3 regions of the Paenibacillus sp. CMM36 genome follow, and region 2 is predicted to be linked to each of the others. Evidence: riboswitches for the same ligand, from Rfam matches in the RefSeq annotation. Region 2 holds a riboswitch; each other region holds the start of a gene.
What was found. Region 2 has a riboswitch for cyclic di-AMP ahead of ACWA2B_RS01430 (hypothetical protein). Riboswitches for the same ligand answer to the same signal wherever they lie in the genome.

Region 1 (3,276 bases), on a different contig from region 2:
CGCGAACTTCTTTCCAGACGTTTATGAGCCTAACTTGGTAACCAGCATATTTTTAATAGGACAGGTACATAATAGTCGAGAGCACCACTAGGTACCACTGCACGAAAAGGGGGGATACATATGCCGTACAGGGGAGTGTTGCCATGCTTGGCACTGTTACTAGCATTTTCAAGTTTACCCGTTCACGCGGATGCGCCTCCCAAGATCGGAACGCCCCATCCCAAGGAAGCAGCTGTTGCTTCTTCTGTACATCTGAGTACAGATCGAGCTACTCCTACATTAGCAATGTTGCGTAAAAAACATGCGGACATTTTTAAAATGTGCGGCCCACACACCCGCCAAATTGCCTTAACCTTTGATGATGTGCCCGATTCTAGGTATACGCCGCAGGTTTTGGACGTATTACACGCCAACGGCATCAAAGCCACCTTTTTCATCGTCGGTCACCGTGCGGAAAAGCATCCGGGGATTATACGTCGTATTATCCGTGAAGGCCATGCTATAGGAAATCATTCCTATACTCATCCGGATTTTAGGAAGGCTACACCAGAACGCTTTCGCAACCAGATTACAAAAACAGAACGTATTTTACAAGCCAGCGCAGGTTTTCGCCCCAAGTTGATTCGTCCACCCTACGGTGAAATTACAGAGCCTCAAATAAAGTGGGCACGTCGTCATGGCTACATGATTGTCAACTGGAATGTAGACTCTCTCGACTGGAAGGGACTAAGTAAAACACAAATTCAGCGAAATGTGATTCCAGCTACAGGGCCTGGCTCTATTATTTTAATGCACGCTGGTGGAGGTCAAAGTTCCAACTTGCAAGGCACTATCCAAGCTTTGCCGGGTCTAATTCACTCTCTAAAAGCTAAGGGCTACAAATTTGTGACAGTCCCCCGGCTACTCCACACATCGGAACGAAAATAACAGTATGTTTATGATTGAGGTACAAGCTAAAGCAACGTAAAAAGGCTGTCTTACCAGCAGAAGTATTCTGCTCGTCAAGACAGCCTTTTTACGGATAGGACCTGATAAGAGTCCGAGCTAGATATATACGGATATAGGCGTTATGTTTACATAATATATATTATGTTTAATTAAACTGTATATACGTACAATGCTATTTATCAATAACGTACAGCTTCACATTTTGAAATCCAAAGTCGTTCACAAATGATTTGTTGCCTGGAATAAAGATATCAATCCGCTTTCCTGTAATGGCGCTGCCCTGATCGCGAGCGACAGCTACAAAAGAATGATCCGGCAAACCTGGATGGGAGTAGCCTGTAACCAGTACTTTCGTGCCCATCGGAATGACGTTAGGATCTACCGCAATTGTACCTAGTTTAAGCGGATTGCCGTAGTAGTCCACTGCGCCCCATTTACCATTCTCATCGGCTGCGGCAGAATACGCTGAAGCCTTAACGTCAACTATTTTGCTATAGTTGAATGTTTTACCCCAAGCTTCAATCGTTGGCGCCTCATTCGCTGCTGCTTTCTCCGTAAGAAGCTGCGGCTTCGATTCCGAAGCTGCCTTTACACTTTTTTCGCCAGGCACCTTAATTTGCAGACCTGCATATATATTGCTGGAGGCAATGTTTGGGTTAGCCTTTGTTAGCTCGTCTACCGATACTCCATAACGCTGAGCAAGCAAAAAGAAGGTATCGCCCTCTTTGGCAGTGTGAAGCGAGGCAGCATCCGCTATTCCAGCTGTCTGTGCCAACCCTGCAATAGCTGCGGCAAGCACCGCAATTTTCATCGTTTTACCAATATGTTTTAAATGTTTCAAAGATATGTACCTCCTCTTTTATGCCTGCGAAGTTAGCTGTCGGATTCGGACTCAGGAGAAGCCCTATGCTCGTGCAATTCACCCCTAGGCATATTCCTCATCGTCTTATGACGTATCGGAATGGCTGCCGTTGTTACGTCCCCCGCACTTCCCATAGTTTGGGCCAGCATTTCAGCGCTTGTCTAACCGCATGCTGTCCCGGTAAGTTTTGGCTTACTGCATAATATCACAATTTTGTAACCTTATCCGCATGAAAATGTTGGGAACCCTGAACATCATACTACACTCGTTACAATTTTGTCATTAAGAAATCTATATTTGTTACGAAAGTATGGGGAAATGGTGACAAAAAAAGAAAAGCCCTCCGTCAACGGAGAGCTCTTTTATGATTAGATCAGTACTTTCTTACAATACTTTGGCAAGAAAATCACGAGTGCGATCATGGCTTGGAGTGCCAAATACCTGGTCTGGTGCACCCTGCTCCACAATTTGACCGTTATCCATAAAGATAATTCGATCGCCTACCTCGCGGGCAAAGCCCATTTCATGCGTTACAATTACCATTGTCATACCGCCTTCGGCGAGCTTCTTCATTACATCCAGAACCTCTCCAACCATTTCAGGGTCCAATGCAGAAGTCGGCTCATCGAACAGCATTACGTGCGGCTGCATGGCCAAAGCACGCGCAATCGCAATACGTTGCTTCTGACCACCGGATAGCTGGTTCGGATAGGTATTCTTCTTATCCTCGAGCCCCACGGTACGCAGGAGTTCTAATGCAATTTTTTCCGCTTCCTTACCTGACTGTTTTCTAACCTGCGTCGGTGCAAGCGTCAGGTTCTGCAACACTGTTTTGTGTGGGAACAGATTAAAATGCTGGAACACCATCCCCATTTTTTCCCGGGTTACATTAATATTATGACCACGAGCTGTAATCGGCTCGCCCTCAAATAAAATCTCCCCATCCGTCGGCTGTTCTAACAGATTCATACAACGCAAAAACGTACTCTTCCCCGAACCGCTGGGACCGATGATAACGACAACTTCTCCTTTGGCGATATCTATATCAATGCCTTTTAAAATCTCATTCTTGCCGAACGATTTACGCAATTGTTTAACGGTGATCACTGGCTCTCAACTTCCTTTCCCATAAACCAAGCAGCTTAGACAAGCTGAATGTCATTACAAAATAAATAGCGGCTGTGATTATGAACGGACTTAATCCTTCGTAGGTAATATTCTTAATGACCTGGGCTTGATACATAATATCCACCATACCAATAGTCGAAATAATGGAGGATTCTTTAATAATTGTAATAAACTCATTACCTATAGCAGGCAAAATAGATTTAAACGCTTGTGGCAAAATGACGTGACGCATAGCTTTGCCTCGTCCCATACCCAATGAGCGTGCGGCCTCCATCTGTCCACGGTCTACTGCCTGGATACCTGCACGGAAAATTTCAGCCAGATATGCCGAGCTATTC
Region 2 (3,276 bases):
AGCCAGCATTACCCACATTGCCAAAATTTCCAGCACGTTCGTCCAAGGACTTGGATTTTCAAAAGGATGCGCAGAGTTAGCTCCCGCATAACCGCCCCCGTTCGTCCCCAAATGCTTGATGGACTCCAGAGAAGCAATGGGTCCCATAGAAATTTGCTGTTGTGTTCCGCTCAGCGTCGTAAGATCCGCCGTAGGCTGTAGCGTCTGTGGTATCTTCAATCCCACCAGCACCAGCGTAAGCACAAAGGCCAGTGGCAGGAAAATCCTTATAATAGCTTTAATAAAATCTTGAAAGAAATTGCCCATCCCTTCACCGCGCCGCGTCAATCCTCTCATAAAAGCCGCAGCAACCGAAAAACCGGAAGCAGCCGAAGTGAACATCATCATCGTGACGAACGCCATCTGTGTCAGATACGTAAGCCCGCTTTCTCCGCTATAATGTTGGAGATTCGTATTCGTCATAAAGCTGATTACCGTATTAAAAGCTAGTGATGCTTCCATATTACTGTTTCCAGCCGGATTACCGGGAAGCATTCCCTGTAAACGCAACAGCAAGTAGCTGATTGCCACAAGCACGACGTTCGTAGCAATGAAACTCATAACATACGTAGTCCAACGCATGCTCTCCACTTTCTTCAAGCCTACTACCTTATAAATCAGCTTTTCTGTTCTGCCAAAAATCCGATCCGTTCGATTCGGTTCATTCGAGAATACATGATACATATATGTACCCATTGGCTTTACCAAGAGCAGCAATATAACGATCACAATTCCAATTTGAAGCAGCTCCATCCTCTATTCCTCCTTCAAAATGCTCCTGCGTTTGGAACAACAGACCCGATTAGACCATCTATGAAGTGCACACGTTTGCGAAAACCTGCTACCAATGATGCTTTAATGCTCAGATCTGTTGTTCCCGCCCGCTCTATCCCTACAAGTGACTAGAACTTTTCAGGGTTCAGGAGTGCGTAGATTAAATACATAAACACAATAGCCGTAAGCCCGAGTATAACGATCATCCTCTTCGTCCTCCTTTAGAGGTCTGCGCATCACACCAGCGTACAAACAGCAGTATCACTCCATAACTCACAGCCATGACGAGCAGCATGTATATATCCATCATGTTTATACCCTCCGTATCGATCCTCAGATCGCCATTCTTATTCCATCATAAAATCATAAAACAACTATGTCATAAGTGCTTATCCGTTCAGCAGAAAACCCACCTCTCCGTTCAATGTGTAGATCACATGGTCCGCTCCCAATCCCCGATAAATTCCTTGTGGATTACAGCCGTGTGTAATAACATAGATCGATTCCGATGTTAGTGGTCGACATATTTGCAGGAAACGGCAAGTCAGATTCAAGCTGTTCTCGAACAAATACACACTACCAATTTCTTTTTTTGGAAAATTCCATTTTCCCGCTTGCATGGTATTGATGCGGACAATGTGCTCCACACCCATTTTTTTGAGCTGTCGTTCCTCCTGGGCGCTATTCGTGAGAACTGCAAACGCCAATTTTTTGAAAATAAGCAATTTCACAAAACTTCTGCCCGCTTCATTCGGTGCAGTGACAATAATTAACCGACCTTCCATCAGTAGCTCCTCTCCCGGTATAAAAAGACAACAAAAAGAAGCCGAAGGAAAAAGGCTTTCCTCCGGCTTCTGACATATCCATGATAAAATAAACCATGGCTGCACACGGCGGTTTGTTGCCTCTCCCTGTACGCTTACGAGGTTAGCTGTCGGATTCGGACGTGAGAGTCGCCCTATTTCTGGCACTTGACCGGAAAATTCACCCCATGAGACACACGGCTTCCGAAGCCGTACAGTCTCGATTGGTTCCCCCGCTTTTGCAACTGCAAAATTCAGCGCTATAGACATTTCGTTGTTGCTTCATTCAAGTTAATTTGAAATTACGTCTTGAATCATACACCCGCGCATGGAAGACTGTAAAGCTCAACTGCAGGGTTATAAATCGGGCTTTAGAGCATAGAAGATTAATAATAACGCTTACAATGCAACTATGCTTCTCACATCTCCTTTAATCTCTGTTTTTCATCCCTTTTTGAAAATGACAAGCATGTCAATATTGGCGTAGGGTAAAGCGTTATTGGCCTTTTTTTGTAAAAAGAGAAGAAAATACGCTATATGTACCAGCTAAACACCGATTTAACCCGCTTTTATAAGAAGAAACAACTTAATTCGCTCCATTTGCGGTGCGATTTACTGTTTTGAGCAAAATACGATTTTACAGCGCCTGAAGGCTTTATACAGCTTTTCCAGGCTTGCAACCCTTCTTTAAATTGTCTAAAATTTAATTGCTGAATATTGAATGAGGAGAGATGCTATGACCGTTTATGAATATGATGCGCAAACCCTGCAAGGGAAACAAATTCCGTTATCCACATTTGAAGGGAACGTTCTGCTTATCGTGAACACTGCCAGCAAATGTGGGTTAACCCCCCAATACAAAGCGCTACAAGAGCTATATGACCAGTATCATGAACAGGGGCTCGAAATTTTGGGATTTCCCAGCAACCAGTTTGCCAAACAAGAGCCAGGTTCCAGTGAGGAGATCTCCGAGTTTTGCCAGATCAATTATGGTGTCACCTTTCCGATGTTCGCCAAGACAGATGTCAATGGCGATCAAGCACACCCCTTATTTCGCTACCTGACCCAAACAGCTCCGGGGGTATTAGGGTCCAAAGCGATCAAATGGAATTTTACTAAATTCTTAATTACAAGAGAAGGTAACGTGTTTAAGCGCTATGCACCGCAAACCACTCCAGATAAACTGGCGGGAGATATAGAGAAGCTTTTGCAGCAAAACTGACATTCTTCATTATCACAGTTAATAAACGACCTGTTGCAACCGTGGCTTCCGTGGCTAAAGAATATAACGAAAATGCTTAACAAAAAAAGCACCCTTTCACGTAAACCGTGTCAGGATGCTTTTTTAACTAGGTCTTGCATATAATGCGGTCGAGAGGACTCGAACCTCCACGGGCGTACGCCCACTACCCCCTCAAGATAGCGTGTCTGCCATTCCACCACGACCGCAAATCATAATGTATTGAGGCAACAGATTTATTATACTCTCTCATCAACTATTTGTAAACAAAAATATTATAATTATTTTAACTTACATATATGAGCGATAATAATACCGTCCTGCATAAAGATAACCGCTTGCTGAACTATGCATTAATGTTGCCCCCTTACGGATTATCAGAACCACCTAGCACTTAACTAAGTAATTAATTTGACGAAA
Region 3 (3,276 bases), on a different contig from region 2:
TATAGATGCGGACTGTTATAAAAGAGGGCTGGGCGCTGGTGCGCATACGATTCTATATCGTTATCATTTTATTTCTGTATCGACTACTGTGGGGGGTGTTTCTCTATCGACTGGTGCAGTCTGCCGTTATCCCGCTATTGCTCCGTTATCCTGATCAGGGTCAAAACGAGCTGGGACAGACCTTGTTTTGGATGGAGAGCCAGATTGCTCTGATGGACAGCCGGGAAGTACATGTGTATTTGTGGATACTACTAGGGGCGACTGTACTACGCATACTAATCACTCCCTTCATTAGAGCCGGAATATATCAAAGCCTGCATACCGATGCGACTGAGCCGCAAAGCCTGTCCTTTTTCAAAGGTATGAAACGCCATGGCATGTCGTCGCTGTTGTATTACATCATCGAGTTGGGACTGCTGCTGATTCCCGCCTTTTGGGTAGTACCGAGACTCTACCCTATTGTAGCAGGTACGCTTCAATCTCCCTCTTACCTGCTGCACTTGTTGCCCTATGCCATGGGATGGATGGCATACGGATGGTTCATTCGGCAGTGCATCCTGTATATGCAACTAGGCACTGTCGGTGGTCACGCCATACTATCGTCCCTGCTCGCCTTCTTTCGCCAGCTTCTCCCAGCTGTCGGTATATCCCTTTTGCTCGGTGCTTGTGTGCTGCTGGTCTTCGGTCTATTTGGCACCGTGGCGATGATTTGGACTGGCATGCTCGCGCTCATTCTCCAACAATCGTATCATTTTGTTACTAGTCTGGTCAGACTGTGGCATATCAGTTCGCAGTACAGACTATGGCATACCGATATCTCCAGTAGAAGCTAAGCCCTTCCTTTATGTTAATCACTTCATTTCCGTCTGTCGAAAAAACTTTATGCATAACCGCGCAAACGGCACATAACTGAATACTGTTAACAAGATCTGTTCCTGGGACATTAGGAGCAGATTTTTTTTGTAACTTTTTGCAATGAAACATTTGCCAAAGCCAGCCGACTTTGTTACAATAATCGCAGTGAACTGATAGTAACAACTTTGTAATCTTTGTTGTAACCTTTATCTCAAAAATATCGTTATTGTGAATACTGCTCTCCAAGGTGCACATCTTAAGTTAAGCCTAATTCCTGGCACCTAGGAAGCGGGGGAACCAGTTTGGGTGAATTGATCTCGCAACAGAGTGGTCATAGGGGAACCTTCTACCGAATCCTTAAGCTAACCTCGCAGGCATTGGAAGGGGTATATTTTTTTTGAAGAAGAAGCTAACGATCGCAGCTATGAGTCTTGCCATTGCCTTTACATCTTTTACATTCGGTGGCGGCAGTGCATTTGCAGACTCCAAGATGGACCAGGTCATCCAAGATGCCAAAGGAACGAACTACAGAAGCGGAGGCACTACACTCGAGGGATTCGATTGCTCCGGCTTCACAATGTATGTATTCAACAAACTGGGAATTAAACTTCCGCATCAATCTGGATCACAATTCAAAATGGGATCTTCTGTATCCCGCGATGAAATGAGACCTGGGGACCTGGTGTTCTTCAACACCACAGGAAGAGGCATTTCCCATGTAGGTATCTTCGTAGGTGAAGGGAAATTTGCCCACTCCTCGACTTCACGTGGTGTAGTAGTTAGCTCACTGAACGAAAATTATTACGCTAACCGCTATGTCGGTGCAAAAAGAATTATGAGCACAGACGCTTACCATTCTGTAGCTTCAGATATTCCTGATGACGACAACGTAGAATAACTAACGCACAGCAAGCTAACTCTAGCCGCAATTTGATTCTGCCGGAATCGAATTGCGGCTTTTTATGTCCACAACATCAGCAATGATTATCATTACTGACGAACTGAAACCTCAAAAGGTTTCAATTTTAGCAAACATCGTCGGTTTTACCGTCACCGCTGGGGGAGCATATGAGCAGTAATTCCTTCTTATTGAATGTATACCCGTCTTGGGTATAAAATAAACACGCTTGCCATTCCCCTGCAACTTGTCTACAATCTGTTGTTAATGATTGAAGTACTGTAAAAGGAGGATGGAACACATGCCGGCCTCAATATCCAACTATCGGATCGTACCGATGGACGAGCATCAAGCGGCTGCAATCTGTGAGTGGCGCTATGATCCACCTTATAACATATACGGTTGGCTCCCCTGGGAACAAATGAAGGCGCTTGAGGTCGAATTTGGAAGTCCCACGCTTCGCCAAGAGCAATATGTTGCCGTACTGGATGAAGAGAACAAGCTGATGGGGTTTGCTCAATATTTTCCTATGATCGGTGTGACCCGGCTAGGCCTTGGCATGCATCCTGACAGATGCGGACATGGCAAAGGCTCTGATTTTGTCCGTGCCATTGCAGAGGAAGCCCAACGACGCAACCCGAAGAATGAAATTGATCTAGAAGTGCTCACTTGGAATGAGCGCGCTATCCGGGCCTACAAGGCGGCTGGATTTGAGCTTACAGATACCTATGAACGACAGACCCCCGATGGCAAAAAACCGTTTTATTGTATGGTATATCGTCCCGAGCACCCAACCCAGGTACTATGATAAAAGCGCCTTCGGCATACAACCACGATGTTGTATAGCGAAGGCGCTTTTATCATCATACGACAGATCATTACAAGCTCAATGACTGCTACGCATTTTTTCAAAAGCTTCATTATATTGTTGGGCTTCCTTAATATCCACGGCCATAATACCGCCATCGTCCCAAGAGGTCAAACGCAGAGTCACGGTCTTGTAATCAATCGTAATAAATGGATGATGATTGAATGCTTCAGATATAGCGGCAACTTCATCCACGAATGCAATCCCTTTCATAAAACTGGAAAAATTATATTTCCGAACGATCCAACGTCCTTCCTCCAGCTCCCAGCCCTCCAGTTTCTCCAGATGTGCTTCAATCTCTTCTTGTGTAAAAGGCATGTTACGAACTCCTCCCCGTTTATACGGAAGCCTTTCGACCGCTTAAATACGGCCAAAACTACGATATATTGGTGTACATATTACCACGGCCCCGTTGATAAATCCATAAGACGGACCTCAAATCAAAGGGACTGACGTCAGCTCCTCGTCCCCAATCAGTACATAGATACGATGCTGCTCCGGCTCATAGATCACAACGCCACTCCCTACAGTGATTGTGGGCTCTGTACCCAGTGCATAAAATAAGTCTTCTGCCAAAGCTTCATTGACTTCCTGACGTCCCGCCGGGTCCAACCTGTCCCAATCTTCTGCTTCCATCTCAAAAAATTCATAGCTA

Region 1: linked by a shared signal. The riboswitch ahead of ACWA2B_RS13995 (3D domain-containing protein) and the one ahead of ACWA2B_RS01430 (hypothetical protein) in region 2 are both predicted to bind cyclic di-AMP.
Region 3: linked by a shared signal. The riboswitch ahead of ACWA2B_RS21320 (C40 family peptidase) and the one ahead of ACWA2B_RS01430 (hypothetical protein) in region 2 are both predicted to bind cyclic di-AMP.

What each region holds. Positions count from the first base shown of each region.
Region 1 covers NZ_JBSEDY010000006.1:37,772-41,047, reverse strand. The annotation lists gene ACWA2B_RS14000 (polysaccharide deacetylase family protein) at 121-927, shown strand; gene ACWA2B_RS13995 (3D domain-containing protein) at 1,121-1,789, opposite strand; cyclic di-AMP (ydaO/yuaA leader) riboswitch at 1,796-1,964, opposite strand; gene ACWA2B_RS13990 (amino acid ABC transporter ATP-binding protein) at 2,195-2,917, opposite strand; gene ACWA2B_RS13985 (ABC transporter substrate-binding protein/permease) at 2,904-3,276, opposite strand, start outside.
Region 2 covers NZ_JBSEDY010000001.1:270,775-274,050, reverse strand. The annotation lists gene kdpA (potassium-transporting ATPase subunit KdpA) at 1-792, opposite strand, end outside; gene ACWA2B_RS01435 (potassium-transporting ATPase subunit F) at 942-1,019, opposite strand; gene ACWA2B_RS01430 (hypothetical protein) at 1,203-1,598, opposite strand; cyclic di-AMP (ydaO/yuaA leader) riboswitch at 1,714-1,886, opposite strand; gene ACWA2B_RS01425 (glutathione peroxidase) at 2,353-2,838, shown strand; tRNA gene ACWA2B_RS01420 (tRNA-Leu) at 2,983-3,065, opposite strand.
Region 3 covers NZ_JBSEDY010000012.1:159,965-163,240, forward strand. The annotation lists gene ACWA2B_RS21315 (hypothetical protein) at 6-833, shown strand; cyclic di-AMP (ydaO/yuaA leader) riboswitch at 1,110-1,247, shown strand; gene ACWA2B_RS21320 (C40 family peptidase) at 1,253-1,753, shown strand; gene ACWA2B_RS21325 (GNAT family N-acetyltransferase) at 2,055-2,561, shown strand; gene ACWA2B_RS21330 (4a-hydroxytetrahydrobiopterin dehydratase) at 2,640-2,939, opposite strand; gene ACWA2B_RS21335 (hypothetical protein) at 3,057-3,276, opposite strand, start outside.